2 regions of the Roseburia yibonii genome follow, and region 2 is predicted to be linked to the other one. Evidence: predicted binding sites of a transcription regulator. Region 2 holds the regulator's gene; the other holds the start of a gene.

Region 1 (16,479 bases), on a different contig from region 2:
CAAATTCAGCGCTGTATTACCGCCTGCAAAGGCTAAGAAGCTGATCGACGGAGGTTATGCAGGAAAGACTGTTATCCTTGGTATCAGACCGGAAGATATCAGTGATTCCCAGATCGAAGTTGAAACATTCAAGAGCAGCCTGATCGAAGCTGATGTAACCGGATACGAATTACTTGGTGCAGAAGTATTACTGTACTTCCAGATCGGTGGAGCAAACTTCACTGCAAAGGTTGATTCCAGAACACCTGCACGCATGGGCGATCATGTAAGATTTGCATTTGATCCGAGCAAGATCCATGTATTTGACAAAGAGACAGAATTGACAATTACCAACTAATTCGGTAAGATAACAATTAAATATAATGCTTAGAACCGGGTGTTATGTTACATCCGGTTCTTTTAATGCCAGAAGCAGACGGAAAGGAGTGGGAAACCAATGTTGTCAAATCATAAGATCCAGGTGGCGTTAGAAGAGATCAAGGAGATCTCCAGAACCGACCTGGCACTTTACGACGATAAGGGAAAACAGATCGCGGCAACCTTTGAGCCGGAACCGGAGATTTGTATGGCAATCGGAAATTTTATGGATTCCATGGCAGAGAGCCAGATGTTTTCGGGATGTCACTTTTTTAAGGTGGTCGTTGAAAATGAGGTGGAGTATGTGCTGATCGCACAGTCGGCGTCCGAGGAAGCCTATATGATCGGAAGGCTTGCGGTCTGCCAGATCCGCAATATCGTACTGTCCTACCGGGAACAGTTTGACCGGAATAATTTCATGCAGAACATCCTGCTTGGAAACATGCTCGTGGTGGACATGTACAACAAAGCGCAGAAGCTGCATATCGAGCAGGCGCGCCGGATGGTCTATGTGATCGAGGTCGAGGGAAAAAATGATTCGGTGATCATGGAAACGGTGAAAGGGCTGTTTTCCGATAAAAATAAAGATTTTGTCACGGAGGTGGACGAACAGAATATTATTCTGGTCAAAGACGCGACAGAGCTCGGATCCGAAGAAGAGGCGGAAAATATTGCGCGTATGATCGTTGACACCTTACACGCCGAGGCGATGGTGCGTGTGCGTGTGGGATACGGCACTGCGGTGGATAAGCTGCAGGATATTCCGAAATCCTATCAGGAAGCCAAGATGGCGCTGGAAGTCGGAAATATCTTTTATGTGGAGTCAGAGACGATCTCCTACGCGAGACTCGGAATCGGCAGACTGATCTATCAGCTTCCGATGAGTTTGTGCGAGATGTTCATCGCGGAGATCTTCGGGGAACGCAAGCTGGATCTCGATGACGAGACCCTTGTGACGATCCAGAAGTTTTTTGAGAATAATCTTAATATCTCGGAGACGGCAAGACAGCTTTATGTTCACCGCAATACGTTGGTGTACCGTCTCGAACGTTTACAGAAGATGATCGGGCTTGACATCCGTAAATTTGAGGATGCCATGACGTTTAAGATCGCGATGATGGTTATTGCGCATATGACATACCAGACAGGTGGGCTGGAAGAATAGGCGCGTGTTAGAAAAGAAAGATAGGGAGTTAGAATAGAATGGCAAAGAATACAGCATATGATGCGAACAGCATTTCCGTACTGGAAGGACTTGAGGCGGTACGGAAAAGACCTGGTATGTATATCGGAAGCGTATCGAGAAAGGGATTGAATCACCTGATCTATGAGATCGTGGACAACTCGGTGGATGAACATCTTGCGGGCGTCTGTGATACGATCTGGGTGACGCTCGAGGCAGACGGTTCCTGCACGGTGGAAGATAACGGGCGTGGAATACCGGTTGGAATGCATAAAAAAGGGGTTTCGGCGGCGCGTATCGTATTTACGACACTTCATGCAGGAGGAAAATTTGACAATGCCGCTTATAAGACCAGCGGTGGTCTGCATGGGGTAGGTTCGTCTGTGGTCAATGCGCTTTCCACATATATGGATGTGGAGATCAGCAGGGACGGTGCCATTCATCATGACCGTTATGAGCGCGGAGTGCCGGTGCTCGCGCTTGAGAACGGACTGCTTCCGGTGATCGGAAAAACAAAAAAGACCGGAACAAAGATCAATTTCCTGCCGGATCCGGAAATCTTTGAGAAGACCCGTTTTAAAGAGGATGAGGTAAAAAGCCGTCTGCATGAGACCGCGTATCTGAACCCGAAGCTTACGATCATCTATGAGGATAAGCGTGGCGAGGAGACAGAACACATCGTATTCCATGAGGAAGACGGTATTGTGGGCTTTGTAAAGGATTTAAACAAGAATTTAGAAACGATCCATGATGTGGTCTACTTCAGCGGTGAGAGCGAAGGCATTGGCGTGGAGGTCGCGTTCCAGTATACGAATGAGTTCCATGAAAATATTCTGGGCTTCTGTAACAATATCTACAACGCGGAGGGCGGAACACATATTACCGGTTTTAAGACAACATTTACGACAGTCATTAACTCCTATGCGAGGGAGCTTGGCATTTTAAAGGAAAAGGACGCCAACTTTACCGGAACGGATGTGCGAAACGGAATGACGGCGGTCATTTCGATCAAGCATCCGGATCCGCGCTTTGAGGGGCAGACCAAGACGAAGCTCGACAACCAGGATGCGGCGCGTATTACCGGAAAGATCACGAGTGATGAGATCCAGCTTTATTTCGATAAAAACTTAGACACGTTAAAAGCGGTCATTTCCTGTGCGGAAAAGGCGGCAAAGATCCGTAAGACGGAGGAGAAGGCAAAGACCAATCTTTTGACCAAACAGAAGTTTTCGTTTGACTCCAATGGAAAGCTTGCCAACTGTGAGTCCAGAGATGCCGCAAAATGCGAAATTTTTATCGTTGAGGGAGATTCTGCCGGTGGCTCTGCAAAAATGGCAAGAAACCGTATGTTTCAGGCAATCATGCCGATCCGTGGTAAGATCCTTAATGTAGAGAAGGCGAGTATCGACAAGGTGCTTGCGAATGCGGAGATCAAAACGATGATCAACGCGTTCGGCTGTGGATTTTCCGAGGGATACGGCAATGACTTTGACATCACAAAGCTGCGCTATGACAAGATCATCATCATGGCGGATGCCGATGTGGACGGCGCGCATATCTCAACGTTGCTTCTGACCCTGTTTTACCGCTTTATGCCGGAACTGATCTTTGAGGGACATGTCTATATCGCTATGCCGCCACTCTATAAGGCAATTCCGAGCAGAGGGGAAGAAGAGTATCTTTATGATGATGACGCGCTGGCAAAATATCGCAAAACGCATAAGGGATCTTTTACCTTACAGCGTTACAAAGGACTTGGGGAGATGGATGCGGAACAGCTCTGGGAGACGACGCTGAATCCGGAAACCAGACTGTTAAAGAAGGTGGAGATCGAGGATGCCATCACAGCGTCGGATGTGACTGCGATGCTGATGGGAACCGATGTGCCGCCGCGCAAGGCATTTATTTACAAGTACGCAAAGGATGCGGAAATTGATGCGTAAAAGATTTTAGGATAGAAGGTAGGAAATATGCTGACAGAAGATCGACTGATTCACACGGAATATTCCGAGGTAATGCAAAAATCATATATCGACTATGCGATGAGTGTAATCATTTCAAGAGCGCTGCCGGATGTGCGTGACGGTTTAAAACCGGTACAGCGCCGGACGCTTTATGATATGTATGAGCTGGGTATCCGCTACGACAAGCCGTACCGTAAGTGCGCGCGTATTGTCGGAGATACCATGGGTAAATACCATCCGCATGGAGACAGCTCCATTTATGAAGCGCTGGTCGTTATGGCACAGGATTTTAAAAAAGGGATGGCGCTTGTTGACGGGCATGGAAACTTTGGCTCGATTGAGGGAGACGGAGCCGCAGCCATGCGTTATACGGAAGCGCGCTTGAAGAAACTGACCCAGGATGTCTATCTGTCCGATCTTGACAAGGATGTGGTCGATTTTGTACCAAACTTTGATGAGACGGAGAAAGAGCCGGAAGTGCTCCCGGTCAAAGTCCCGAACATTTTGATCAACGGCGCGGAAGGGATCGCGGTCGGTATGGCAACGAACATCCCGCCACATAACTTTGGCGAAGTGATCGACGGTGTGATCGCGTACATGAAAAATCCGGATATCAATACGGAACAGATGATGGAATACATCAAAGGGCCGGATTTCCCGACCGGCGGTATCGTCACAAACAAAGACGAACTGCTTTCCATCTATTCTACCGGTATGGGAAAGATCAAGATCCGCGGAAAAGTGGAAGTGGAAAAAGGAAAAGGCGGCAGGGAGCATCTGGTGATTACGGAGATCCCGTATACGATGATCGGCCTCAATATCGGAAAATTCTTAAATGATGTCTATGGTCTTGTAGAGTCCAAAAAGACGACCGATATCGTGGATATTTCCAACCAGTCTTCCAAGGAAGGCATCCGTATCGTCATTGAGGTGAAAAAGGGCACGGACATTGAGAATTTAAAGAACATGCTCTACAAAAAGACAAAATTGGAGGATACTTTCGGTGTCAATATGCTCGCAGTCGCGGACGGAAGACCGGAGACACTCGGCATTGTGCCGCTGATCCGGCACCATGTGAATTTCCAGTATGAGCTTGCAACCAGAAAATATAAGACCCTGCTTGCAAAGGAACTCGATAAAAAGGAGATTCAGGAAGGATTGATCAAGGCATGCGATGTCATCGACCTGATCATTGAGATCCTGCGCGGCAGTAAAAATGTGAAAGACGCGAAGGCGTGCCTGATGACGGGAGATATCACAAATATCCGCTTAAAATCAAAGAAATCGGAAGAAAAAGCCATGCAGCTGCGCTTTACCGAGCGGCAGGCGTCCGCGATCCTTGAGATGCGTCTCTATAAGTTGATCGGTCTTGAGATCGAAGCACTGATGAAAGATCATGATGAGACGTTAAAGCATATCGCGGAATACGAGGATATTTTGAGTAACCGCGCAACGATGGCAAAAGTGATTATAAAAGAGCTGGAACGTTATAAGAAAGAATACGCGATGCCAAGGAGAACCGCGATCGAGAACGCGGCGGAAGCGGTCTTTGAGGAAAAGAAGATCGAAGAAATGGATGTTGTGTTCCTGATGGATCGTTTCGGATATGCAAAGACCATTGACGTGGGAGCGTATGAACGGAACAAAGAGGCGGCGGATACGGAGAACCGCTATATCCTGCGCTGTAAAAATACCGACAAGATCTGTATTTTTACGGACAGGGGACAGATGCATCTGTTAAAAGTCTTAGATCTTCCGTACGGAAAATTCCGTGACAAGGGAACGCCGATCGATAATCTGAGCAATTACAACAGCAGTGAGGAAAATCTGGTCTATATTGCGCCGATGGCGGATATCCGGCAGAAGAAACTCCTGTTTGGAACAAAAACGGCAATGTTAAAACTGGTGAGCGGAGCAGAGTTTGATGTGGCAAAGCGCACGACAGCGGCTACAAAGTTAAACGAGGGGGACATGGTTCTCTTTGTGCATCCGGTGGCGGAAAGCGACCATATTGTGATGCAGTCCGCAAAGGATATGTTCCTGCGCATAGAGGCAGGAACGATCCCGGAAAAGAAAAAGGGCGCGGTAGGTGTCCGCGGGATGCGTCTGGCATCCGGCGATCAGCTTGAGGCGATTTATCTTTTAAGAGAGGAAGATGAGCCGGTCAGCGTTAGGATAAAAGACAAAGAAGTGGTGTTAAACCGTCTGCATGTGGCGAACCGGGACACCAAAGGAGTAAAGCGATGAAAAAGACGATCCTGTTTGATCTTGACGGAACACTGGTAGATTCAGGTCCCGGAATCACAAAATGCGCACAGTACGCGTTGGATCATTTTGGGATCCATGAGCCGGAGACGGAAAAACTGGCATTCTTTGTCGGACCGCCGCTTATGAACACTTTTATGGAACATTATGGATTTTCGGAGGAGCAGGCGAAGCAGGCAGTTGCAAAATACCGGGAACGCTACCACAAGACCGGAATCTTCGAGTGTGAGCTTTATCCGGACGTCGAAGAGGTGCTTGTCACGTTCAAAGAAAAAGGGTATCGGACAGCGCTTGCGTCCTCCAAGCCGGAGAGCTCCTGCAAAAAGATTCTGGAGCATTTTTCAATCCTTTCGTATTTTGATGAAGTGACCGGGGCTGAGATGAACGGCCCGCGCAACGAAAAGGTGGATGTGCTGATCGAGGCACTGCGCCGTATGGAGAAAAAACCGGAGGAGTGCGTGCTGATCGGGGATACGAGGTTTGACGCGATCGGTGCCGCCAAACTCCACATGGAGTGCATCGGCGTGTCCTACGGCTATGGAACAGCGGAAGAACTGCTTGCGGAGGGCGCAAAAGTGGTACTGCCTTCCATGAAAGAGGTGGAACGTTATCTTGTGGAGCACGAAAATTAGAAACATATGGGACGCGCTGTATCCGGTCGCGTTGTATGTCGTGGTATCTGACTGTGTTTATATGCTGCTTACACTTGCAATCGGGGAAAATACCATAAGTCCGATGGCGCTTCAGATTTTGACGGCACTTTTGTCCTCGCCGTCGATCGTCTATCCCTACTTCAGTGACAGGAGAGGGCAGCCACAGGAAATGAGGGAAAAAAAGCTGTTCCGGCTGCTGCTCGTCTGCGCGGCGGCGGTATGCCTGTCGGTTTCGTTAAATAACCTGATCCTGATGACCGACTTGAAAGAGCAGTCAGAGACTTATCAGAAAGTAAACGCGTCGTTTTTCAGCAGTACCGTGTGGGTGGAGCTTTTCGGAACTTCTGTTGTGACACCGATACTTGAAGAAATGCTGTACCGGGGGATTGTTTATAACCGATTAAAGCGCAGTGGCAGGATGGGAATGGCGATCGTTATATCCGGGCTCGTCTTCGGGCTTATCCACTTTAATCTTGTCCAGTTTCTGTATGCGGGACTGATCGGGATCTTTCTTGCGGTGGTCTATGAGACCGAAGGAACACTGCTTGTGCCGGTGCTTGCGCATGCGGCGGCAAATGCGGTAGCGGTAGCGCGGGTAGAAACCGGATTTTTGCAGGGATTTACAGAAGAAAATCAATTTTTTGTTCCAATATCCTTGTGTTTGCTCGCAATATCCATTATAATAACAGCGTACCTCACAAAGGGCAGGCTATTTGAGAAACAACTTAAATACAATTAAAGAAAAAATAAGCAAAGGGGCTTATCGTACAGAAAAAATTATTTTCGCAGACGGCGGAAATAAGAAAAAGATGTGCGTATAAGCCTCTTTTTTATATAAAATATCTCAAATAGTCAGAAAATAATTACAAAACTGCTTTGCAGTCATATTATCAGACAATATAACGAAAATAATTATTTACAAATGAAAAAAAAAGTTGTATAGTATGTTTTAACAAGCGGAAAACGGGATTTTTCGTAGTACAGAGAAAGGAAGATAAGATGGAAGCACAGGTAAATGAAAGCAACAGAACCGCGCAGGGTATGTATGATCCTCGGTTCGAGCATGACAACTGCGGTATCGGTGCTGTCGTAAATATCAAAGGCGTTAAGAGCCATGCGACAGTGGAAAACGCACTGAAGATCGTAGAGAACTTGAAGCACAGAGCAGGAAAGGACGCAGAAGGAAAGACCGGTGACGGTGTTGGTATTCTGTTACAGATTTCACATAAGTTCTTTACCAAGGCAGTAAAGCCGCTTGGTATCGAGCTGGGCGGAGAGAGAGACTACGGTATCGGTATGTTTTTCTTCCCGCAGGACGAGCTTGCACGCAATCAGGCAAAGAAGATGTTTGAAGTCATCATCGACAAAGAAGGCATGGAATTCCTCGGATGGAGAGAAGTGCCGACCGACCCGACCAAACTTGGTAAAAAAGCGGTTGACTGTATGCCATGTATCATGCAGGCATTTGTAAGACGTCCGAAGGATGTTGCGAAGGGACTGGACTTCGACCGCAAGCTTTATGTTGCGCGCCGTGTATTTGAACAGAGTAATGATAATACCTATGTGGTTTCCTTATCCAGCCGTACGATCGTATACAAGGGTATGTTCTTAGTGGATCAGCTGCGTATGTTTTTCGCGGATCTGCAGGACAAGGATTATGAATCCGCGATCGCCATGGTACACTCCCGTTTTTCAACGAACACAAATCCGAGCTGGGAGAGAGCGCATCCGAACCGTTTTATCGTACATAACGGTGAGATCAATACGATCCGTGGTAATGCCGATAAGATGTTGGCAAGAGAAGAGACCATGGAGTCCGATCACTTAAAGGGTGAGCTGCAGAAAGTCCTTCCGGTAGTAAATACCGAAGGTTCTGACTCGGCAATGTTGGATAACACACTGGAATTCCTGGTAATGAGCGGTATGGATCTTCCACTTGCGGTTATGATAATGATCCCGGAACCGTGGTCGAACAACGCGCTGATGGCACAGAAAAAGAAAGATTTCTATCAGTATTACGCGACCATGATGGAGCCGTGGGACGGACCTGCTTCCATTCTTTTCTGCGATGGCGATAAGATGGGTGCGGTACTTGACCGTAACGGCCTTCGTCCTTCCCGTTATTACATTACGGATGACGATCAGCTGATCCTTTCTTCCGAGGTCGGCGTACTGGATATCGATCCGACCAAGATCGTGGCGAAGGAGAGATTGAGACCGGGCAAGATGTTACTGGTAGATACGGTCGAAGGACGCGTGATCGATGATGAGGAATTAAAAGATTATTACGCAAGCCGTCAGCCGTATGGTGAGTGGCTTGACCGCAATCTGATCCAGTTAAAGGATTTAAAGATCCCGAATGAGCGTGTGCCGGAATACAAAAAAGAAGACCGCCAGAAAATGCAGAAGGCGTTCGGTTATACGTATGAATCCCTGCGTGATGTCATCCTTCCGATGGCAAAAAATGGTGGAGAGGGTACAGCAGCGATGGGTATCGATACTTCCCTCGCGGTACTTTCCAATGACCGTCAGCCGCTGTTTAACTATTTCAAACAGCTGTTCGCTCAGGTAACCAATCCGCCGATCGATTCCATCCGTGAGAAGATCGTAACTTCCACAACCGTTTACATCGGTGAGGACGGAAACCTTCTCGAGGAAAAACCGATCAACTGTCAGGTGTTAAAGGTCAACAACCCGATCCTTACCAATACCGACCTGATGAAGATCAAATCGATGAAAGTGGAAGGCTTTAAAGTTGTAGTTCTTCCTATTATATATTACAAGAATACGAGTCTGGAAAAAGCGATCGACCATCTCTTTGTAGAGGCGGATCGTGCATACCGTGACGGAGCAAACATTCTGATCCTCTCCGACAGAGGCGTGGATGAAAACCATGTGCCGATCCCGTCCTTGCTTGCCGTATCCGCGTTACAGCAGCATCTGGTAAGCACCAAGAAGAGAACAGCGGTTGCGATGATCTTGGAGTCCGGGGAACCGAGAGAAGTTCATCATTTTGCGACACTTTTGGGTTATGGTGCCTGTGCGATCAACCCGTACCTGGCACAGGATACGGTAAAGCAGTTGGTAGACGAGCATATGCTTGACAAAGATTATTACGCTGCGATCGATGATTACAACAACGCGATCATGACCGGTATCGTAAAGATCGCGTCCAAGATGGGTATTTCCACGATCCAGTCTTATCAGGGATCCAAAATCTTTGAAGCGATCGGTATCGACAAGGATGTGATTGACAAATATTTCACAAATACGGTGAGCCGTATCGGAGGAATCACACTGGAAGATATCCAGAACAATGTAAACGCACTGCATTCCGAAGCATACGATCCGCTCGGATTGGAGACAGACCTCACATTAGACAGTGTGGGACGTCATAAGATGAGAAGCGGAAGCGCACAGCACATTTACAATCCGCAGACCATCCATCTGCTGCAGCAGTCAACCAAACGCGGTGATTATCAGATGTTCAAGCAGTATACGGATCTTGTGGACAGCGAAGAGCGGCACATGAACATCCGTGGACTGATGGATTTCAATTATCCGAAAAAAGGTGTTCCGCTTGAAGAGGTTGAGAGCGTGGATTCCATTGTGACCAGATTTAAGACGGGCGCAATGTCCTACGGTTCTATTTCCAAAGAAGCGCATGAGACACTGGCGATCGCGATGAACCGTCTCCACGGTAAGTCAAATACCGGTGAAGGTGGTGAGGATCCGGATCGTATCGCAAGCAAGCACAGCAAGTTGGACCGCTGCTCTGCGATCAAACAGGTAGCATCCGGACGTTTCGGTGTTACCAGCCGTTACCTCGTAAGTGCGGAAGAGATCCAGATCAAGATGGCACAGGGCGCAAAGCCTGGTGAAGGCGGACATCTTCCGGGCAAAAAGGTATATCCGTGGATCGCAAAGACCAGACTTTCCACGCCGGGCGTGGCACTGATCTCCCCGCCGCCACATCATGATATCTACTCGATCGAAGATCTGGAGCAGCTGATCTACGATCTGAAGAATTCAAACCGTGACGCGAGAATTTCGGTAAAACTGGTATCTGAGGCAGGCGTTGGTACAGTAGCAGCCGGTGTTGCAAAGGCAGGAGCGCAGGTTGTACTGATCTCCGGTTATGACGGTGGTACCGGTGCGGCTCCGCAGAGTTCCATCCACAATGCGGGACTTCCGTGGGAGCTCGGGCTTTCAGAGACACATCAGACACTGATCATGAACGGACTGCGTAACAAGGTTCGTATCGAGACCGACGGTAAGCTGATGAGCGGACGTGATGTTGCGATCGCGGCACTGCTCGGTGCAGAGGAATTCGGTTTCGCGACTGCACCGCTTGTAACAATGGGCTGTGTCATGATGCGTGTCTGCAACCTGGATACCTGTCCGGCAGGTATTGCGACACAGAATCCGGAACTGCGCAAACGTTTTGCGGGAAAACCGGAATATGTAGAAAACTTCATGCGCTTTATCGCGGAAGAACTGCGTGAATATATGGCAAAATTAGGTTTCCGTACCGTGGATGAGATGGTCGGAAGAAGTGATCTGTTAAAGGTTCGTGAGGATCTGGCAGGACATGAAAAAGAGATCGATCTGTCCAAGATCTTAAATAACCCGTTTGCGGACGCAAAGCAGAAGGTTACCTTTGATCCGAAACAGGTATACGATTTTGAACTTGAAAAGACCAAGGATGAAAAAGTCCTCTTAAAACAGCTCGCGGGAGCGCTCGAAAAGGGCGAGAAGCGCAGCATTGACGTGGAAGTGACCAACACCGACCGTTCCTTTGGTACGATCTTTGGTTCCGAGATCACAAAACGTTATGATGACAAGCTGGATGAGGATACCTTCATTATCAAATGTAACGGCGCTGGCGGACAGAGCTTTGGTGCGTTCATTCCGAAAGGACTGACCCTGGAACTCGTCGGCGACAGCAACGATTACTTCGGAAAAGGTTTATCCGGCGGAAAACTTGTGGTATATCCTCCGGCAGGTGTCAAGTTCAAAAAAGATAAAAATATCGTAATCGGTAACGTGGCATTGTACGGTGCGACCAGTGGGAAGGCATTTATCAACGGTGTTGCCGGTGAGCGGTTCTGCGTGCGTAACTCAGGCGCTACCGCAGTCGTAGAAGGTGTCGGCGATCACGGATGTGAATACATGACCGGCGGACGTGTGGTAGTCCTTGGAAAGACCGGAAAGAACTTTGCGGCAGGTATGAGCGGCGGTATCGCGTATGTACTCGATGAAGATAACGATCTTTACACCCGCATGAACAAGGAGATGGTATTCTCCGAGGAAGTGACATCCAAGTATGATGTTATGGAATTAAAAGACATGATCAAAGAGCATGTCGCACTGACAAATTCGGAAAAAGGAAAAGCAATCTTAGACAATTTCAGCGAGTATTTGCCGAAATTTAAAAAGATCATTCCGTATGATTACAACCGTATGATGATGGCGATCGTCCAGATGGAGGAAAAAGGTCTTTCTTCCGAACAGGCACAGATCGAAGCATTCTACGCAAATATGAAGAATTAGGGAGGGGACGCAAAGATGGGAAAACCAACAGGATTTATGGATTATGAGAGAGAAACAGCAAAGGCGGTTTCACCAAAAGAGCGTATTAAGAACTTTAACGAGTTCCATACACCTCTCTCGAAAGAAGAACAGCAAAAACAGGGCGCGCGCTGCATGAACTGCGGCGTTCCGTTCTGCCAGTCCGGCGAGATGATTTCGGGTATGGCTTCCGGCTGCCCGCTTCATAACCTCGTTCCGGAGTGGAATGATTTGGTATACAGCGGAAACTGGGAACAGGCTTATAACCGTTTAAAGAAGACCAATAACTTCCCTGAATTTACATCAAGAGTATGCCCGGCACTCTGTGAGGCGGCTTGTACCTGCGGCCACTGGGGCGATTCCGTTTCCGTAAAGGAAAATGAGCACGGGATCATTGAAAATGCCTATGAGCAGGGCTACGCGGCAGCAAAACCGCCAAAGGTACGCACCGGAAAGAGAGTCGCAGTCGTAGGCTCAGGTCCGGCAGGACTTGCGGCAGCAGACCAGTTAAACAAACGTGGACATCAGGTTACTGTATTTGAGCGTGATGACCGTGTGGGCGGACTGTTAATGTACGGTATCCCGAACATGAAGCTGCAGAAAGAAGTCATCGACCGCAAGATCAATGTCATGAAAGAAGAGGGCATTGAATTTGTGACCGGCGCAAATGTCGGAAAAGAAGTAAAGCCTGCAAAACTTTTAAAAGAATATGACCGCGTGATCTTAGCCTGCGGTGCGAAAAATCCGAGAGATATCAATGCACCGGGCAGAGACGCAAAGGGAATCTATTTTGCAGTGGATTTCTTATCCGCAACGACAAAGAGCCTTCTCGACTCTGGTTTAAAGGACAACAAATATATTTCCGCGAAGGGTAAAAAAGTCGTGATCATCGGTGGCGGTGACACCGGAAATGACTGTGTCGGAACCTGTATCCGTCATGGTGCCGCTTCCGTGACACAGCTTGAGATGATGCCGAAGGCACCGGATACCCGTGCAGAGGACAATCCGTGGCCGGAGTGGCCGAAGGTCTGCAAGACAGATTACGGTCAGGAAGAAGCGATCGCGGTATTCGGACAGGATCCGCGTATCTACACTACGACAGTCAAAGAATTCTTAAAGGATAAGAACGGAAATCTCTGCGGCCTTAAAGTCGTAAAGCTTGAGGGCAAAAAGGATGAGAAGACCGGCAGAATGCAGATGGTGGAAGTACCTGGTTCCGAGAGCAAGATGGACGCAGACCTGGTACTCATCGCGGCAGGATTCCTCGGTACACAGAAATATGTGGCAGATGCTTTTGGTGTAGAGTTAAATCAGCGCACCAATGTGGCAACCGAAGCAGGAAAATACGCGACCAGCGTACCGAATGTATACACAGCGGGTGACATGCACAGAGGACAGTCCTTAGTTGTATGGGCAATCCGTGAGGGCAGAGAGGTAGCAAGAGAAGTAGATGAAAGTCTGATGGGTTACTCCTATCTGTCGGTACAGTAAAATCAAAACAGAATGAGAAAAAGGATCGTTATCACAGAGCCTGTGATGCGGTCCTTTTTCATTGACAGGAGGGGAAATATCTGTAAAATAAAAAGAAGTGCAAAATAAATAAGAAAGTATAGAGAGAATAAGATGAAAGCAGTATTTTTTGATATTGACGGAACGATCTGGGATGCGCATATGTGGATCCCGGAGAGTACAAAACGGGCGATCCGGGCATTGCGTGAAAACGGGCATCTGACCTTTATCTGTAGTGGAAGGACACGCGCGTTCATTCAGGCGGAGGAACTTCTTGACCTGGGATTTGATGGTATTATCGCGGGATGCGGGACATATATTGAAGAGCACGGAAAAGAACTCTTTTATAAGAAGATCGAAGAACAGGAAGCAGAGCGTGTGCTTGCGATCTTCCGTTCCTGTCATATGCCGGTAGTCATGGAAGGAAAGAAGGATCTGTATCTGGATGCGGCAGAATTTGTGGGGGATGATTATCCGGACCGCATGCGAAAAGAGATCGGGGAACACCTGCTTCCAATCACCGGAAATGAGGGAAAGTGGGAGATCTCCAAGTTTTCCTGCGCGCTGCCGGATCCGGCGTATCAAAAGGCAGTTGAAGCATTGAAGGAGGACTATGAGATCCTGATCCATGATGCCCCGGTTGCGGAATTTGTGCCAAAGGGATTCAGCAAAGCCTCCGGGATACAGAAAGCCTGCGAGCTCTTCTCAATCGCGCGGGAAGATACTTATGCGTTCGGAGACAGCGTGAACGACCTGGATATGTTGCGGTATGTCGCACATGGTGTGGCAATGGGAAATGGAACGAAAGAGGCAAAAGAGGCGGCGGACTATGTGACAACGGAATTAAAAGACGATGGGATCTATCAGGGTCTGCTGCATTATGGTCTGATCCGCGAAATATAAAATAATCATAAAAATGAGAAAAGTAAGAAAAAGAGAGTAAAACATAAGAAAAAACGAGAATACGAGAGAAAAACACAAAAAAATAAAAAGAAATTCTGGTTGCACATTGAAAAGGAAAATCATAATATATGAATTATCAGTTAGCACTCAAACGAAATGAGTGCTAATAACACAAAAATCGATAAAAAGCAGACTTGAATTAAGGAGGAATAAAAATGAAATTAGTACCATTAGGAGACAGAGTTGTATTAAAACAGCTTGAGGCAGAGGAAAAAACAAAATCAGGAATTATTCTTACCAGTGCAGCACAGGAAAAGCCGCAGGAAGCGGAAGTTGTTGCAGTAGGTCCTGGCGGAGTGGTAGACGGAAAAGAAGTTACCATGCAGGTCAAAGAAGGACAGAAAGTCATTTATTCTAAATATGCGGGAACAGAAGTAAAACTCGACGGAAATGAGTATATCATCGTAAGACAGAGCGATATTCTCGCAGTAGTGGAATAAGTTTAAAAAGTAAAAAATCAAGATAAAAATAATTGGAGGCAGATATCATGGCAAAAGAGATTAAATATGGCACAGAAGCAAGAGCAGCTTTGGGTGCAGGTGTAGATAAACTGGCAAATACCGTAAGAGTAACATTAGGACCGAAGGGAAGAAACGTAGTTTTAGATAAATCCTATGGCGCTCCGCTCATCACAAACGATGGTGTTACGATCGCAAAAGAAGTGGAACTGGAAGATGCGTTTGAAAACATGGGCGCACAGCTCGTAAAAGAAGTTGCGACAAAGACCAATGATGTAGCAGGTGATGGTACCACAACCGCAACAGTTCTGACACAGGCAATGGTTCAGGAAGGAATGAAGAACCTGGAAGCCGGCGCAAATCCGATCGTTTTAAGACGTGGTATGAAGAAAGCTACCGATGAGGCAGTAAAAGCGATCAAGGCAATGTCCGCAAAAGTAAACGGCAAAGATCAGATCGCAAAGGTTGCTTCTATCTCTGCCGGCGATGAGACCGTAGGAAACATGGTTGCTGACGCAATGGAAAAAGTATCCAACGACGGTGTTATCACGATCGAGGAAAGCAAGACCATGCAGACAGAACTTGACCTCGTAGAAGGTATGCAGTTCGACCGTGGATATATCTCCGCATATATGTGCACCGATATGGATAAGATGGAAGCGGTTTTAGATGATCCGTACATCCTGATCACTGACAAGAAGATCTCCAATATCCAGGAAATCCTTCCATTGTTAGAGCAGGTCGTACAGTCCGGTGCAAAACTTCTTATCATCGCAGAAGATGTAGAAGGCGAAGCACTTACAACACTGATCGTAAACAAACTGCGTGGAACATTCAACGTAGTTGCTGTAAAGGCTCCGGGATATGGCGACAGAAGAAAAGCAATGCTTGAGGATATCGCGATCCTTACCGGCGGTCAGGTAATCTCCGATGAACTTGGTCTTGACCTGAAAGAGACTACAATGGATCAGCTCGGACGTGCAAAATCTGTAAAGGTTCAGAAAGAAAACACCGTTATCGTTGACGGCGAAGGCGACAAAGATGCCATCAAAGGAAGAATCGGTCAGATCCGCGCACAGATCGAAGAGACCACATCTGAATTTGACAAAGAAAAATTACAGGAAAGACTTGCAAAACTTGCAGGCGGCGTAGCAGTCATCCGTGTCGGCGCAGCAACCGAGACAGAGATGAAAGAAGCAAAACTCCGTATGGAAGATGCTTTGAACGCAACAAGAGCAGCAGTGGAAGAAGGAATCATCGCAGGCGGCGGTTCTGCATACATCCATGCGACCAAAGCGGTTTCCGCACTTGCTGATACCCTGGAAGGTGACGAGAAGACCGGTGCGAAGGTAATCTTAAAAGCACTCGAAGCTCCGCTTTACTACATTGCGGCAAACGCTGGTCTGGAAGGCGCAGTCATCATCAATAAAGTAAAAGAATCCAAAGAAGGATTCGGATTTAACGCAGCGACAGAGGAATATGTAGATATGGTAGAAGCTGGTATTCTTGATCCGGTTAAGGTTACAAGAAGCGCATTACAGAACGCAACTTCCGTA
Region 2 (16,479 bases):
GCGGAAACGGCTGTGTCTGGGTGGCGGCATGGTGCTGCTCGTTGGGATCCTGCTTTTTCCTCATAAAAAGCAGATGGAGATCGATGTTTTGGATGTCGGACAGGGAGATGGCATTTATCTTTGCACGAGCGATGGCATATCAATGTTTTTCGATGGCGGCAGCAGCAGTGTGTCCGGCGTTGGCACATACCGGATCCTGCCGTTTTTAAAAGCGAAAGGCGTGAGGCGGATCGATTACTGGTTCGTCAGCCATACGGATGCAGATCATATCAATGGGCTGGAAGAGATCCTGCAGCTGGATTACCCGATCGGGACTGTTGTGTTTCCGGAATATGGATACCGGGATGCTTCCCTTGAAAAATTGGAGGAAGAGATTGAAAGAAACGGAATTATGATATGCTATTTAAAAGCAAAGGAGAGTCTGCGGACGAAAAATGACCGGATCACCTGTATTTTTCCAACCGCAGATTATCCGGTGGAGGATGCCAATGCCGGTTCGATGGTGTTATTGTATGAGACAGAAGGGTTCCGTGGTCTTTTTACCGGTGATATTTCAAAGGCAGAAGAAGAATGGCTTACAGAGAAAACAAAGCTGCCGGAGCTGTTTTTTTATAAGGCGGCACATCATGGCTCAAATTATTCCAATTCAGAAGACTTTTTAAAGGTGCTCTCACCGGAAGTCTGTGTAGTTTCGTGCGGCGCGAATAACAGGTACGGACATCCGGGAAAGGACGCGGTGGCACACATGGAAGCGTATGCGTCAGAGATCTGCTACACCATGAAAGGCGGGCGGATCCGAATAAGGAAGACGAAAGAGGGCTTTGCGGTACAAAACTATGGAAAGCCGCTTGAAGAAAAAGTGTATCCTGTGCTAAAATAAATTTTATGAAAACGATTGATGAAGATATTAAAAGCGGACAATTTAAGAGGGTATATCTGTTATTTGGGGAGGAAGCATACTTAAAGCATCAGTATAAACGGAAGTTGAAGCAGGCGTTGGTCGCTTCGGATGATACGATGAATTTTTCATCATTTGAGGGAAAGGATACCAATCCCAAAGCCATTATCGACCTGGCGGAAACGCTTCCGTTTTTCGCGGATCGAAGACTGATCTTGATCGAGAACAGCGGCTTTTTTAAAAATTCCTGTGAGGAGCTGGCAGCGTATCTTCCGGAACTGCCGGAGAGTACCTGCCTTGTTTTTGTGGAAGAGGAAATTGATAAGCGTTCAAAGATGTATAAGGCGGCGCAGAAGACAGGGAGCGTTGTGGAATTTAAAAAGCAGACGGATGAGATCCTGATCCGCTGGATCCTGGGCCGGTTAAAAAAGGAAAAACGCAATATCACCACCCCGGTCATGCAGCTATTTTTGAGCCGTACCGGAACAGATATGGAAAACATTGACAGAGAGCTGGAAAAGCTGATCTGTTACACGATGGGAAAAGATGTGATCGAGGCTGCGGATGTGGAAGCGGTCTGTGTGGGACAGACGACCAGCAAGATCTTTGAGATGGTAAATGCCATTGCTGAAAAAAATCAGAAAAAGGCACTTTCTTTATATTATGATCTGCTGGCACTGAAGGAACCGCCCATGCGGATCCTGTTTCTGATCACAAGGCAGTTTCATATTCTGATGCAGGTGAAAGATCTGCGCAGACTTGGGTTTGATAATAAATCGATCGCGTCGAAAGCCGGAATACCGGAGTTCGCGGTGAGGAGAAATCTGGTGCAGGCGAAAAGCTTTTCGATGAAAGAACTTCGGGCGGCACTGGAAGATGGCGTGCGTGCGGAGGAGGATACCAAGACCGGGCGCATGACAGACCAGCTGGCAGTGGAGACGTTTTTGATCCGGTACAGCGGGACGATGGCATGACAACAAAAAAAGAAACATCAGTATGACGGTACTGATGTTTCTTTTTCATTCAGATATTCCGATGCAAAAAGCAGCAGCATTTGCCTTTTGCCATATGTTCATCCCAGATTAAGCGATCTTGTTAACAGCTTTTGTTAAACGGGAAATCTTTCTGGAAGAATTGTTTTTATGATATACACCCTTGGAAGCAGCCTTGTTGATTTCAGCGATTGCTTCGATCAGAGCAGCCTGAGCAGCAGCCTTATCGTTTGCTGTTACAGCAGCTTCAACCTTCTTGATGGATGTTTTAACTCTGGATCTGATTGCCTTATTTCTGGCAGCCTTTGTCTCATTTACTAAAATTCTTTTCTTTGCAGATTTGATGTTAGCCAACCTGTACACCTCCAATTATTGTGAAATAAAATCATTTTCTTATATCAGAGCCGGACACGGACGATCTGATATAAACATACTATGATATTGTAGCTTTCGTAAGAGGATCTGTCAATACATATTTTCGTTTTTTTTTGTAAAAAATAGAAATACAGATGATTGATATGCAAAAAATACAGGTGGTGAAAAGATGTACGAGATAAGAACAGACCTTGCGCTGGAGGCAAGAGAAAAATTTGAGGAAGACAACGTCGAGATAAAAGGTGTTGTGTTGGAGGAAAAGAGAGCAGGAAAGGACATGCTGATCTCAAAAGTCGTGATCGAGACCGAAAACGGGGCAAAAAGCATGGGAAAACCAAAAGGAACGTATGTCACGTTAGAGGCGCCGAATATGATGGAGGAGGATGAGGAGTATCATAAGGAAATTTCAGTGGAACTTGCGCGTATCATCCGGGAGCTGGTGCCGCTGGAGCAAAAAGACATGTCGCTTTTGGTCGTGGGACTTGGAAACCGTGAGGTGACACCCGATGCGTTGGGCCCGAATGTGGTAGATCAGCTGTTTGTCACCCGCCATATGATCCGGGAATTTGGCACATACGCGCTAGGGGAGGAACACACAAACCAGATCAGCGGGATCGTGCCGGGCGTGATGGCACAGACCGGTATGGAAAGCCTTGAGATCGTGCAGGGGGTGGCTAAAGAGACAAAACCGGACTGCATTTTTGTGATCGATGCGCTTGCGGCGCGGAGTGTAAAGCGCTTAAACCGCACCATACAGATCACAGATGCTGGGATCAATCCGGGATCCGGTGTCGGAAACCACAGAAACGGGATCAACAGAGAAAGCATCGGGGTACCGGTGATCGCAATCGGAGTGCCCACGGTGGTCGATGCGGCAACGATCGTGAGTGACACCATGAGCAGTCTGATCGGGGCAATGACGCAGGCGGAGCACTTAAAACGGATCGGACATTCCTTAAATGCGCTGGAGGAGTCCGAGAAACATGCGCTTTTCCGGGAACTGCTTTCGCCGTCCCTGAATGCGATGTTTGTGACACCAAAGGACATTGATGAGTCGATCCGGCAGATCAGCCTGACACTGTCGGAGGGGTTAAATCTTGCGTTCCAAAAACACGGGGGCATGTCATAAGAAGAAATCGAATGCATATAATATAGTATTTTCGGATAGACAAAGGGGAATCAGGATGCATGCAAAAAGACAGGACAAAGAAGATGGGACAGCTTGCTTCGGCAGCTGTTCTGATTTTTATGGTATTTTTGTGCTTTCATATAAAAGATCAGGGGATGAATCAAACTCTTTTTGAGCAGGCGCTAAGTGAGGGGAAACGCGTGCTGTTTCATCAGACAGCCAGGCAGTACGCGATGCAGATCGGCTATATTATGGAACAGGACGGAACGGAAAAGACGGCGGCGCAGGTATTGCTTGAGCTTTCCGGGCGTCCGTTTCCGCTTACGGAATACATAGATACGGCAGATGGATATGAAACGCAGGTGGAAAGTCATTTTTCCTATGAAGAGATCGTTGCCATGGAGGCCTCGGATGAGCCGGATGCGGCAGATGGCACCGCATTAAACGAAGAAAATGGGGGAGCCGGCGTGACGGCAGGTGCGGGAGGATGCAGCGGGACGGCAACGGCTGCGGAGAATGCGGCAAACAGCCAGACTACCGTGGAGTTTCAGGTGAGTCAGGCGCCGAAAACGGATATCCCGCTTGATAAACTGAATGATTTTGATTATTTAATACATAATTTTTATGTTGTAGATAAAACAACGACAATTACCGGGGAGCAGTTAAACGCATCGGAACTTCTGGCGCGCGATATGAGGTTGGCCGCACCGACCGGACAGCCGCAGATACTGATCTACCATACCCATTCCCAGGAGGGATATGCGGATTCCGTGCCGGGGGATCCGAACACCACAGTGGTCGGAGTGGGCAATTATCTGACCGAACTTTTACAGGAGCGCTATGGGCTTTCGGTGCTTCATCATACTGGTGAATACGATGTGAATGACAGAGATCATGCCTATGCGAAGGCGGGGCCGGCGTTAGAGCAGATCCTTGCGGAAAATCCGGGCATTGAGGTCGTGATCGATCTGCACCGTGATGGGGTTGCGGACACGACAAGGCTGGTTGCGGATGTCAATGGAAAGCAGATGGCATCGATCATGTTTTTTAACGGGTTAAGCCGTACCACGGCAACGGGGGATATCCCCTACCTCTACAACCCGAATCTTTCGGACAATCTGGCGTTCTCGCTGCAGATGCAGTTGAAGGCGAAACAGTATTATCCGGGATTCTCGCGGTCAATCTATCTGAAGGGATACCGTTATAATATGCATTACTGTCCGAAGACACTTTTAGTCGAGGTCGGGGCGCAGACGAATACCGTGGATGAGGCGATGAGCGCAATGGAACCGCTTGCGGATATTTTATACCGTGTACTGACTGGAAATTAGAGGAAAGCGGTTCCTTTTCCATGGGGAATGTGTTATTCTGGACTTATCCAGAAAATAAGAAAAAAGCTGGGAGAAGGAGGATTTTTATTATGGCAAGATTTACATTACCAAGAGATCTGTACCACGGAAAAGGCGCGCTTGAGGCGTTAAAGACTTTCGAGGGAAAAAGAGCGATCATCTGTGTAGGCGGGGGATCGATGAAGCGTTTCGGATTCCTTGAAAAAGCGCAGAAATATCTGGAAGAAGCAGGTATGGAAGTAAAGCTGTTTGAAGGCATTGAGCCGGATCCGTCTGTGGATACGGTTATGAAGGGCGCGGCAGTCATGCAGGAATTTCAGCCGGACTGGATCGTTGCGATGGGCGGCGGATCTCCGATCGACGCAGCAAAAGCAATGTGGATCAAATATGAGTATCCGGATGTGACATTTGAGGATATGTGCAAGGTGTTCGGGCTTCCGAAACTGCGCCAGAAAGCACACTTCTGCGCAATCTCATCCACGTCTGGAACGGCAACGGAAGTTACCGCGTTTTCCATTATCACGGATTATGAAAAAGGAATCAAATATCCGATCGCGGATTTTGAGATCACACCGGACGTTGCCATTGTTGACCCGGATCTTGCGGAGACCATGCCGCAGAAACTGGTGGCGCACACCGGAATGGACGCGATGACACACGCAATCGAGGCATATGTTTCCACGGCAAACTGCGATTTTACCGATCCGCTTGCACTCTATGCGATCCATATGATCCAGAATGATCTGGTAAAATCTTACAATGGAGATATGGAAATGAGAGATTCCATGCACAATGCGCAGTGTCTGGCGGGAATGGCATTTTCCAACGCACTGCTCGGAATCGTACATTCCATGGCACATAAGACCGGCGCCGCATTTGCGGATTACGGCGCACATATCATCCATGGAGCTGCGAACGCGATGTATCTGCCGAAAGTAATTGCGTTCAACGCAAAAGATGAGACCGCAAAGAAGCGGTACGGTGCGATCGCGGATTACATGAATCTTGGCGGAAACAGCGATGATGAGAAAGTGGATCTTCTGATCCGGTATCTGCGCGGTATGAATGATGAACTGAACATCCCGCACTGCATCAAAAATTATGGCGCGGACAGTTATCCGACTGAGCAGGGATTTGTCCCGGAGGAAGTATTTTTAGAGAGACTGCCGGAAATCGCGGCGAATGCAATTCTGGATGCCTGTACCGGTTCTAACCCGAGACAGCCGAGCCAGGAGGAGATGGAAAAACTCTTAAAATGCTGCTACTATGATACGGAAGTGGATTTTTAGAATAAAAAAGAAAAGTAGAAAGTTAGATAGAACCGGTGCCCGGACAGAAATGTCTGGGCGCCGGTTTTTTAGAATCAATAGTTTATAATAATTTAATTTGTTCCCGGAATCGGCGTGTGCTAAGATAAATATATAAAAGCATATTTTCTATCCGGACAACAGTCCGTCTGTCCGCCATCCGGCGGTTCTAAACATTCTTGTTATTTCAGAAAATTCATGCTTTTTCCACAATCAAAAAGCAGGGGTTTTCGAAGAAATTACTCCTGCGGCAACAGGAGGAAAATAAAATATGGACAAAACAAAAGAAACAGGAAATCAGGTATACCGCAGTTACAAAGACAGGCTGTTCCGCATGGTGTTCCGGGAGAAAAAGGAGCTGCTCGGGCTTTATAACGCAGTGAACGGCACGTCATACACCGATCTGGAGGCGCTTACCGTCGTGACACTGGAAAACGCTATTTACATGAACATGAAAAATGATCTGGCGGTCGTCATGGATTTTTACATGGATCTGTATGAGCATCAGAGCACCTATAATCCGAATATTCCGCTTCGCAACCTGCATTATGTGGCAAGGGAGCTGCGCAGCTGGAGCGGTGGTCGGACAATTTATGGGAGACAGCTCGTAAAGATACCGACACCTCGCTTTTTCGTGTTCTATAACGGAAGGGATATGCAGCCGGAGCGGCAGGTGTTAAAGTTGTCCGACGCGTTCATGAACCCGGAGGAAGATCCGGCACTGGAATTAAAAGTTGTGATGTTAAATATCAACCTCGGCAGGAATAAAGAACTGATGGAACAGTGCCATACGCTGCTTGAATACGCGCAGTTTGTTGACCGGCTCAGAACCTGTGAAAAGAGCATGGGACGGGAAGAAGCGGTGAAGCATACGGTGGATACCTGCATCAGGGAAGGGATCCTGCGGGATTTCCTGTTAAAATACAGGGAGGAGGCCATAGAGATGTGTATCTTTGAATATGATGAGGAAGAGACCCTGCGTCAGCTGGGACAGCAGAGCTATGAGGAAGGCGTAGCAGCCGGGATTGAGCAGGGCAGAACAGAAGGAGTGACGATCGGAATCGAGCGTGGCAGAGAAGAAGGCAGGCTTGTCGGGGAAGAACAGCTGCTTTTTCGACAGATCTGTACAAAACTGAAAAAAGGAAAAACGTCGGAGATGATCGCGCAGGAACTGGAAGAAGATCTTTCACCGATACGATCCATCTGCGAGGCGGCAGAAGAATTTGCGCCGGAGTATGACTGGAAAGCAGTTTATGAAAAATGGAAAGGTGAGCCTTTCTGTGACAACAAAAATCAGTTGAAGAAACCGCTCTGATGCATTATAATAAACCCATTGAATTGCAGTTAGACGGAGGAATAGAGATAAATGTCACATATCGATCAGAGTAAAATCAGAAACTTTTGCATCATTGCACATATTGACCATGGAAAGTCCACGCTGGCGGACCGCATCATTGAGATGACCGGAACACTGACCAGCCGTGAAATGCAGTCGCAGGTACTTGATAATATGGATCTGGAGAGAGAACGTGGAATTACGATCAAATCGCAGGCGGTGCGCATTATTTATAAAGCAAAAGACGGAGAAGAGTATATCTTTAATCTGATCGATACCCCGGGGCATGTCGATTTTAACTATGAGGTGTCGCGAAGCCTTGCGGCGTGTGATGGAGCAATCCTTGTGGTAGATGCGGCACAGGGGGTAGAGGCACAGACACTTGCAAATGTCTATCTGGCGCTTGATCATGACCTGGATGTGCTTCCGGTCATCAACAAGATCGATCTTCCGAGCGCACAGCCGGATGAGGTTGCGCAGGAGATCGAGGATGTCATTGGTATAGAGGCGATGGATGCACCGCGTATCTCTGCAAAGACAGGTTTAAATATCGAAGATGTTTTAGAACAGATCGTAACGAGGATCCCGGCACCACAGGGAGATCCGGAGGCACCGCTCAAGGCACTGATCTTTGATGCAATCTATGATTCCTATAAGGGCGTGATTGTATTTTGCCGGATCATGGAGGGCTGTGTAAAGGTCGGCACAACGATAAAGCTGATGGCGACAGGCGCGATGGATGAAGTGACGGAAGTGGGCTATTTCGGAGCCGGTCAGTTTATCCCGTGTGAGGAATTGAGTGCTGGAATGGTAGGCTATATCTGTGCGGGGATCAAGAATGTGCGTGAGACACGCGTGGGTGATACGGTGACGGAAGCAGACCGGCCGTGTGCGGAGGCACTTCCTGGCTATAAAAAAGTAAATCCGATGGTTTACTGCGGACTTTATCCGGCAGACAGCGCAAAATACCCGGATCTTCGGGATGCACTCGAGAAACTTCAGATCAATGACGCGGCTTTGCAGTATGAACCGGAGACATCGGTCGCACTTGGATTTGGTTTCCGGTGTGGCTTTTTGGGACTGCTTCATTTAGAGATCATCCAGGAGCGGCTGGAGCGTGAGTTTAATCTGGATCTTGTTACAACGGCACCGGGTGTTATCTACAAGATCCATAAGACGGACGGAGAAGTGATCGAGCTGACAAATCCATCCAATCTGCCGGATCCGTCTGAGATCGAATATATGGAAGAACCGATGGTGAGTGCGGAGATCATGGTGACCAGTGAGTACATTGGAGCGATCATGGATCTGTGTCAGGAGCGCCGCGGTGTTTATATCAGTATGGAATATATTGAAAAAACGCGTGCACTGATCAAATATGATCTGCCGTTAAATGAGATCATCTATGATTTCTTTGATGCGTTAAAATCCCGTTCCAGAGGATATGCGTCCTTTGATTATGAAATGAAGGGCTATGTGCGCTCCGAACTCGTGAAGCTGGATATTCTGGTCAATAAGGAAGAAGTGGATGCGCTTTCCTTTATCGTATTTAAGGACAGTGCGTATGAGCGCGGAAGAAAGATGTGCGAAAAATTAAAAGAAGAGATTCCGAGACATCTTTTTGAAATTCCGATCCAGGCAGCAGTTGGTGGAAAGATCATTGCACGTGAAACGATCAAGGCAATGCGCAAAGACGTGCTTGCCAAGTGTTACGGTGGTGATATTTCCAGAAAGAAGAAGCTGCTCGAAAAGCAGAAAGAAGGAAAGAAGCGGATGCGCCAGGTCGGCAATGTAGAAATTCCGCAGGAAGCATTCATGAGTGTGCTGAAATTAGACGAGGAATAAAAATGGCAGACAAGTCGTTGGAATTATATGTGCATATTCCGTTTTGTGTCCGAAAATGTGAGTATTGTGATTTTCTGTCCGCACCGGCCGGTGCGGACACGCAGCAGGAATATGTGCGGAATCTGCTGCTTGAAATAGAACAAAAAGGCGTTCGCTGTACGGATTATGAGGTGACAACCATATTTTTCGGCGGTGGAACGCCTTCTATATTAAAAGCGGGCTGGATCGCGGATATCCTAAATGCGATACACCGGAATTTTAAAGTGCGTAAGGATGCGGAAATAGCAATAGAATGCAATCCGGGGACACTTACGTTTGAAAAACTTTCTATATATAAGAGTGCAGGCATCAACCGGATCAGTGTTGGACTGCAGTCGGCTTCGGATGCGGAATTAAGGGAACTTGGCAGGATCCATACCTATGAGGACTTTTTAAAAAGCTATGATCTGATCCGCAAAAAAGGATTTTCAAATGTTAATATCGATCTGATGGCGGCACTTCCCGGACAGACATTAAAAAGTTATGAGCAGACCCTGCGGCGGGTGCTTGCGCTCAAACCGGAGCATATTTCGGCGTACAGCCTGATCATAGAGGAGGGAACGCCCTTCTATGAGAAGTATGAGGCGGATGAGCTGCTGCGTGAGAAGGGTGAGAAGCCGCAGATGCTTCCATCGGAGGAAACAGAACGCCTGATGTATGAGCGGACGAAGGAACTGCTTTTGGCGCATGGTTATGAGCGCTATGAGATTTCCAATTATGCGAGAAGGGGATATGCGTGCCGGCACAACATCGGTTACTGGCGTAGAGAGAATTATCTTGGATTTGGACTGGGAAGCGCTTCCCTGCTAGAAAATGAACGCTTCCATAATACAACGGATCTCACGGACTATCTTGGCGGAGATTATCTGGCGTACGAGCAGGAAAAGCTGGACAAAAAGAGCCAGATGGAAGAGTTTATGTTTCTCGGACTCCGTATGACCGATGGGATTTCGACAGAATGTTTTCGACAGACATTCGGGCTTACGGTGGAACTTGTCTACGGACCGGTGTTAGAGCAGCAGATCGCGGATCAGCTTTTGAGAAAAGAGGATGGGCGGATCTTCCTGACAGAGCGCGGGCTGGATGTCAGTAATTATGTGATGGCACAGTTTTTGCTCGATAAGTAGCAGTTGCAAACGGGATGGAAAAACAGTATGATAAGTACAAACAATAAAAGGAGGACTTGGAATTATGGATGGAAATTATACAAACGGGGGACAGCCATATCCAGGGGGAGATCCACAGTGGGATAACAAACAGTGGAATAACGGACAGTGGCAGGGGCAGCAGCAGTACTGGCAGGGCGGAAATCCGCAGTGGCAGGCACCGCAGCCGAAAAGTCAGGTGAAAGATGTTTTCTGTAATCTGCTGCTTGTGATCTTTATTCTGCAGATCGTGGTTTCGCTTGTCATGTTAAATGATATTTTGTCAGTGATGCAGTTTTCCGGATACTATAACGGAGCATACCCGGAACTGCTTTATTCCGGCGGGTATGTGGCGTGCAGCGTGATCGCGTTTGCGCTCTCGATCGCGATGATCGTATTTTTGGTACTTGACATTGTAAAGATTAACAAGGCTGGCTACAAGATTACCGGACTGATCCTGTTCGCGATCTTTTTACGCCCGGGGTATTACATATGGCGTGCCTATATATTAGGAAGAAAGAAAACATTTCCGATCATTTATACGGTGATCTATTCCTTACTGGTTGCAGGAAGTGTGATCTACAGTGTCGTCGGGATCTTCCGGATGGTCTTTGACATGGCAGCATATTATTAAGAAAAAGGAAAAAGAGGATTGGTGTGGGTGATTCCCATGCGGATCCTCTTTGTTTTTGAAAAAAATTGAAATAGGTGTTGACAAAGAAAATGTATGGTGCTATCTTAAATACATAGAAATTAGCACTCCAAACAAGTGAGTGCTAACAAAACAAAAAGATATCAGGAATCGGAAGTGAGAACATGGAAGACAACGGATTAGATGAACGGAAAACCAAAATTTTAAATGCGATTATCAAGAATTATCTGGAGACCGGAGAACCGGTGGGATCCCGGACAATTTCCAAATATACCGATTTAAATTTGAGTTCGGCAACGATCCGCAATGAAATGTCTGATCTGGAAGAACTGGGCTATATCTTACAGCCGCATACTTCGGCAGGCAGAATTCCTTCCGATAAAGGATACCGGTTTTATGTCGATCATCTGATGGAGGAAAAGGACAAAGAAGTGGCGGATATGAAAGCATTCGTCATCGAGCATACGGAAAAGATGGATCAGGTGCTGCAGCAGGTAGCAAAGCTGTTAGCCGTGAATACAAACTATGCGACAATGATCACTTCCCCACAGACACATCACAGCAAGGTGAAGTTTTTACAGCTTTCGAATGTGGATGAACATAATATTCTGGTGGTTGTAGTATTGGAAGGCAATCTGGTAAAGAATAAGATTATCCCGGTCGATGAGCCGATCGACAATGAGCAGATGTTAAAGCTGAATATGCTGTTAAATACCAACCTTACCGGATTTTCCATGGAAGAGATCAATATTGGAACGATCGCTTTACTAAAGGAAAAAGCAGGAATCCACAGCAAGCTGATCGGCAGTGTACTGGATGCGGTTGCCGAGGCGATCAATGAAGGCGAGGATTTGGAAATATATACCAGCGGGGCAACGAACATCTTAAAATACCCGGAACTCAGTGATTCCGGAAATGCAAGTGAGCTGCTTAACGCATTTGAAGAAAAAGATCAGCTGGTCAGCCTGGTTACAGAGAACCTCGCGGAAGACGAGGAACAGACAGGAATCCAGGTTTATATAGGAAATGAGGCACCGATTCAGACCATGAAGGACTGCAGTGTGGTGACAGCAACGTATGAATTGGGCGAAGGCGTGAAGGGAACGATCGGAATCATCGGACCCAAGCGTATGGATTATGAGAACGTCATGAGCAATCTGAAGAATCTGAAGGCACAGCTGGATGGAATCTTGGATCGCAGAAAGAAGTAGGAGAAAGGGGCTAACAAAGTGTCAGATAAGAAAAAAGAGGAAGAAGTATTAGAAGAGGTTTTGGAAGATCTCGAAAAAGATGCCGCAGATCAGGCTGAGAAAAAGAAAGATACTTCAAAAGATAAAGAAGAACCGAAGAAAGAGGAAAAAGCCGAAAAGACAGAAAAAAAGAGCGGCTTTAAGAAAAAGGAAAAGAAAGACAAAAAGGATGAGAAGATCGAGGAACTGACCGATCAGGTGAAACGCCAGATGGCGGAATTTGATAACTTCCGTAAGCGGACGGAAAAAGAAAAAACACAGATGTTCGAGACGGGCGCGAAAAGCGTGATCGAAAAGATTCTTCCGGTCATTGATAATTTTGAAAGAGGACTTGCAGCTGTTCCGGAAGACGAAAAAGACAGTGCTTTCGTTGACGGAATGGATAAAGTATATCGTCAGATGCTCACAGAGCTTGACGCGATCGGCGTAAAACCGATCGAAGCAGTTGGCAAGGAGTTTGATCCGGAATTCCACAATGCAGTCATGCAGGTGGAAAGTGAAGAATACGATTCCGGAATTGTGGCTCAGGAATTACAAAAGGGTTACATTTACCATGACTCAGTCGTAAGACACAGCATGGTAGCAGTAGTACAGTAACAGGCAGGAAACAAACATTCAAAATAAAGAATATATTTAATCAGGAGGCTTTATTATGAGTAAAATAATTGGTATTGACTTAGGAACAACAAACAGCTGTGTAGCAGTTATGGAAGGTGGAAAACCTACCGTTATCGCAAACCAGGAAGGCGCAAGAACAACACCTTCTATCGTGGCTTTTACCAAGACAGGAGAAAGACTGGTTGGTGAGCCGGCAAAACGTCAGGCAGTTACCAATGCAGAAAAGACCATTTCTTCTATCAAGAGACACATGGGTACGGATTACAAGAAAGAGATCGAAGGAAAACAGTATTCTCCGCAGCAGATCTCCGCAATGATCTTACAGAAATTAAAAGCGGATGCGGAAGGATACCTTGGAGAAAAAGTTTCAGAAGCAGTCATCACAGTACCGGCTTACTTCAATGACGCACAGCGTCAGGCAACCAAAGACGCAGGTAAGATCGCAGGTCTTGATGTAAAACGTATCATCAACGAGCCGACCGCAGCAGCGCTTGCTTATGGCCTTGACAATGAAAAAGAGCAGAAGATCATGGTATACGATTTAGGTGGTGGTACATTCGATGTATCTATCATTGAGATCGGTGACGGCGTTATCGAAGTATTATCTACAAACGGTGATACACATCTTGGTGGTGATGATTTTGATAACCGTATCACACAGTGGATGATCGATGAATTCAAGAAAGCAGAAGGCGTTGATCTTTCCGGTGACAAGATGGCAATGCAGCGTCTGAAAGAAGCTGCAGAGAAAGCAAAGAAAGAGCTTTCTTCCGCAACAACAACAAACATCAACCTTCCGTTCATTACAGCTACTGCTGAAGGACCGAAGCATTTTGATATGAACCTTACCAGAGCAAAATTTGATGAACTGACACATGATCTGGTAGAAAAGACAGCAATCCCGGTACAGAACGCAATGAAAGATGCAGGACTTACCAATGCGGATCTTGGCCAGGTACTCTTAGTTGGTGGTTCTACCCGTATCCCGGCTGTACAGGATAAGGTAAGACAGATCACAGGCAAAGAGCCGAGCAAATCCTTGAACCCGGATGAATGTGTAGCAATCGGTGCATCCATTCAGGGTGGTAAACTTGCAGGTGATGCAGGCGCAGGCGATATCTTACTTCTGGATGTTACTCCGCTTTCTCTTTCCATCGAGACTATGGGTGGCATTGCAACCAGACTGATCGAGAGAAATACTACGATCCCGACCAAGAAGAGCCAGATCTTCTCTACTGCAGCCGATAACCAGACTGCCGTTGATATCAACGTAGTACAGGGTGAAAGACAGTTCGCGAGAGACAACAAGTCCTTAGGACAGTTCCGTCTGGATGGTATCCCGCCAGCACGTCGTGGTGTTCCGCAGATCGAAGTTACATTTGATATCGATGCCAACGGTATCGTAAATGTATCCGCAAAGGATCTTGGAACCGGAAAAGAACAGCATATTACCATTACAGCAGGTTCTAATATGTCCGATGAAGATATCGATAAGGCAGTAAAAGAAGCAGCTGAATTTGAAGCACAGGATAAGAAGAGAAAAGAAGCGATCGACACCAGAAATGATGCAGACGCATTTGTATTCCAGACCCAGGAAGCACTGGATCAGGTAGGCGCAAATCTGGATCCGGCTGACAAATCTGCAGTAGAAGCAGACCTGAAAGCATTGAAGGATCTGGTAGAAGCAAATCCGCAGCCGGAAAACATGACAGATGCACAGATCGCAGATATGAAGGCAGCAAAAGAAAAACTGACAGAGTCTGCACAGAAAGTATTTGCAAAGATGTATGAGCAGGCACAGGCAGCACAGGGCGGTCAGACAGCAGGACCGGACATGGGTGCAAACGCAGGCGCAGCAGGTGCAGGCAATGCAGATGATGATGTAGTAGATGCTGATTACAAAGAAGTTTAATTAGACAGCGAAGCAAAATACCGGAGATTCGGTATGAATGCCGCCGCGGATGCGGATGGCGCAAGCCAGGAAGCATGCCTGGAACAGAAAAGTTTCAGGCATGCTTGTTTGGATTGTTATATAGATCTTTACAGCCGGATGAGGCCGCAAAGATCTATGTGACAATAATCAGGCTGTCTATATATAAAGAAGAGGGAATTGAAAATGGCTGAACAGAAAAGAGATTATTATGAAGTGCTCGGTGTAGACCGAAACGCGGATGAAGCAACAATTAAAAAAGCATATCGTGTTCTGGCGAAGAAGTATCATCCGGATGCGAACCCGGGGGATAAAGAGGCAGAAAAGAAATTTAAAGAGGCTTCTGAGGCATATGCAGTTTTAAGCGATGCGGAGAAGAGAAAACAGTATGATCAGTTCGGTCATGCGGCGTTTGATGGCAGTGCAGGCGGAGGAGCAGGCGGATTTGATTTCTCCGGTATGGATATGGGAGATATCTTTGGAGACATTTTCGGAGACTTCTTTGGCGGTGGAAGCAGAAGCCGGAGAGCAAACAACGGACCGATGAAAGGCGCGAATATCCGCACCAGTATCCGGATCACATTTGAGGAAGCAGTTTTTGGATGCGAAAAAGAAATTGAACTGGTTTTAAAAGATGAGTGTAAGACCTGTCATGGAAGTGGTGCAAAGCCCGGAACTTCCAAAGAAACCTGCCCGAAATGCGGCGGTAAAGGAAAAGTGGTATACAGCCAGCAGTCACTGTTTGGTATGGTGCAGAATGTACAGAGCTGCCCGGATTGTAACGGAACCGGTCAGATCATTAAGGAGAAGTGTCCGGACTGCCGCGGAACCGGATATATCGCGAGCAAAAAGAAGATACAGGTATCTATCCCGGCGGGTATTGATGACGGACAGAGCGTAAGGATCCGTGAAAAAGGGGAACCGGGTGTAAATGGTGGACCGCGTGGAGATCTTCTGGTGGAAGTTGTGGTGTCCAGACATCCGATCTTCCAGAGACAGGATATGAATATTTACTCCACGGCACCGATCTCATTTGCACAGGCAGCGCTCGGTGGAGAGGTTCGTATCAACACCGTAGACGGAGATGTGCTCTACGAGGTAAAACCGGGTACCCAGACTGATACCAAGATCCGGCTGAAAGGAAAAGGTGTTCCGTCACTGCGTAACAAGGCAGTTCGTGGTGATCAGTATGTCACGCTGGTTGTACAGGTGCCGACCGGATTGAATGAAGCAGCAAAAGAAGCGCTGCGCGCATTTGACGAACAGACCGGACAGACGTTAAAGAAGCAGGGAACAGCGGAAGCGAAACCGAAGAAAAAAGGATTTAAAGACAAAATAAAAGAAGCATTTGATGAAATGTAAATAAAAAGCGAGAAAGGCAGTGCGGTAAGGGCATTGCCTTTTTGCTTTACAGTCCGGTAAAATTTGGAAATGGAGTTGACTTCCTCTTTAAGTAGTTGTAAACTTTGTATCAGTGAATGGTTTATTTCGGTTGCAAAGGAGTGTTTGTCAAAAAGGGGTAAAAACCATGGAACAGAGCAAAACAACACGAAAGAAAACAGAAGAGGGAACAGAGCGAAGCATTCTTTCCATAGAGGAGGCAGAAGTATTAAG

The links. The regulator HrcA, encoded in region 2, represses chaperone genes, less so after heat shock. The targets are predictions, from matches to a motif close to TGTTAGCACTCNNNNNNNNNGAGTGCTAACA.
Region 1: the regulator HrcA is predicted to act here: its motif matches at 14,544-14,574, upstream of groES (co-chaperone GroES).

The regions. Positions count from the first base shown of each region.
Region 1 is NZ_JACOQH010000004.1:100,585-117,063, reverse strand. It holds gene H8Z76_RS07175 (ABC transporter ATP-binding protein) at 1-337, shown strand, start outside; gene H8Z76_RS07170 (PucR family transcriptional regulator) at 437-1,522, shown strand; gene H8Z76_RS07165 (DNA gyrase/topoisomerase IV subunit B) at 1,561-3,483, shown strand; gene H8Z76_RS07160 (DNA gyrase/topoisomerase IV subunit A) at 3,511-5,751, shown strand; gene H8Z76_RS07155 (HAD hydrolase-like protein) at 5,748-6,401, shown strand; gene H8Z76_RS07150 (CPBP family intramembrane glutamic endopeptidase) at 6,382-7,161, shown strand; gene gltB (glutamate synthase large subunit) at 7,422-11,975, shown strand; gene H8Z76_RS07140 (glutamate synthase subunit beta) at 11,991-13,484, shown strand; gene H8Z76_RS07135 (Cof-type HAD-IIB family hydrolase) at 13,617-14,405, shown strand; gene groES (co-chaperone GroES) at 14,621-14,905, shown strand; gene groL (chaperonin GroEL) at 14,953-16,479, shown strand, end outside.
Region 2 is NZ_JACOQH010000001.1:46,502-62,980, reverse strand. It holds gene H8Z76_RS00295 (DNA internalization-related competence protein ComEC/Rec2) at 1-880, shown strand, start outside; gene holA (DNA polymerase III subunit delta) at 886-1,872, shown strand; gene rpsT (30S ribosomal protein S20) at 1,981-2,244, opposite strand; gene gpr (GPR endopeptidase) at 2,435-3,394, shown strand; gene spoIIP (stage II sporulation protein P) at 3,454-4,725, shown strand; gene H8Z76_RS00270 (iron-containing alcohol dehydrogenase) at 4,815-6,032, shown strand; gene H8Z76_RS00265 (RpnC/YadD family protein) at 6,322-7,365, shown strand; gene lepA (translation elongation factor 4) at 7,417-9,231, shown strand; gene hemW (radical SAM family heme chaperone HemW) at 9,234-10,397, shown strand; gene H8Z76_RS00250 (hypothetical protein) at 10,462-11,049, shown strand; gene hrcA (heat-inducible transcriptional repressor HrcA) at 11,232-12,278, shown strand; gene grpE (nucleotide exchange factor GrpE) at 12,297-12,914, shown strand; gene dnaK (molecular chaperone DnaK) at 12,970-14,847, shown strand; gene dnaJ (molecular chaperone DnaJ) at 15,052-16,227, shown strand; gene H8Z76_RS00225 (J domain-containing protein) at 16,394-16,479, shown strand, end outside.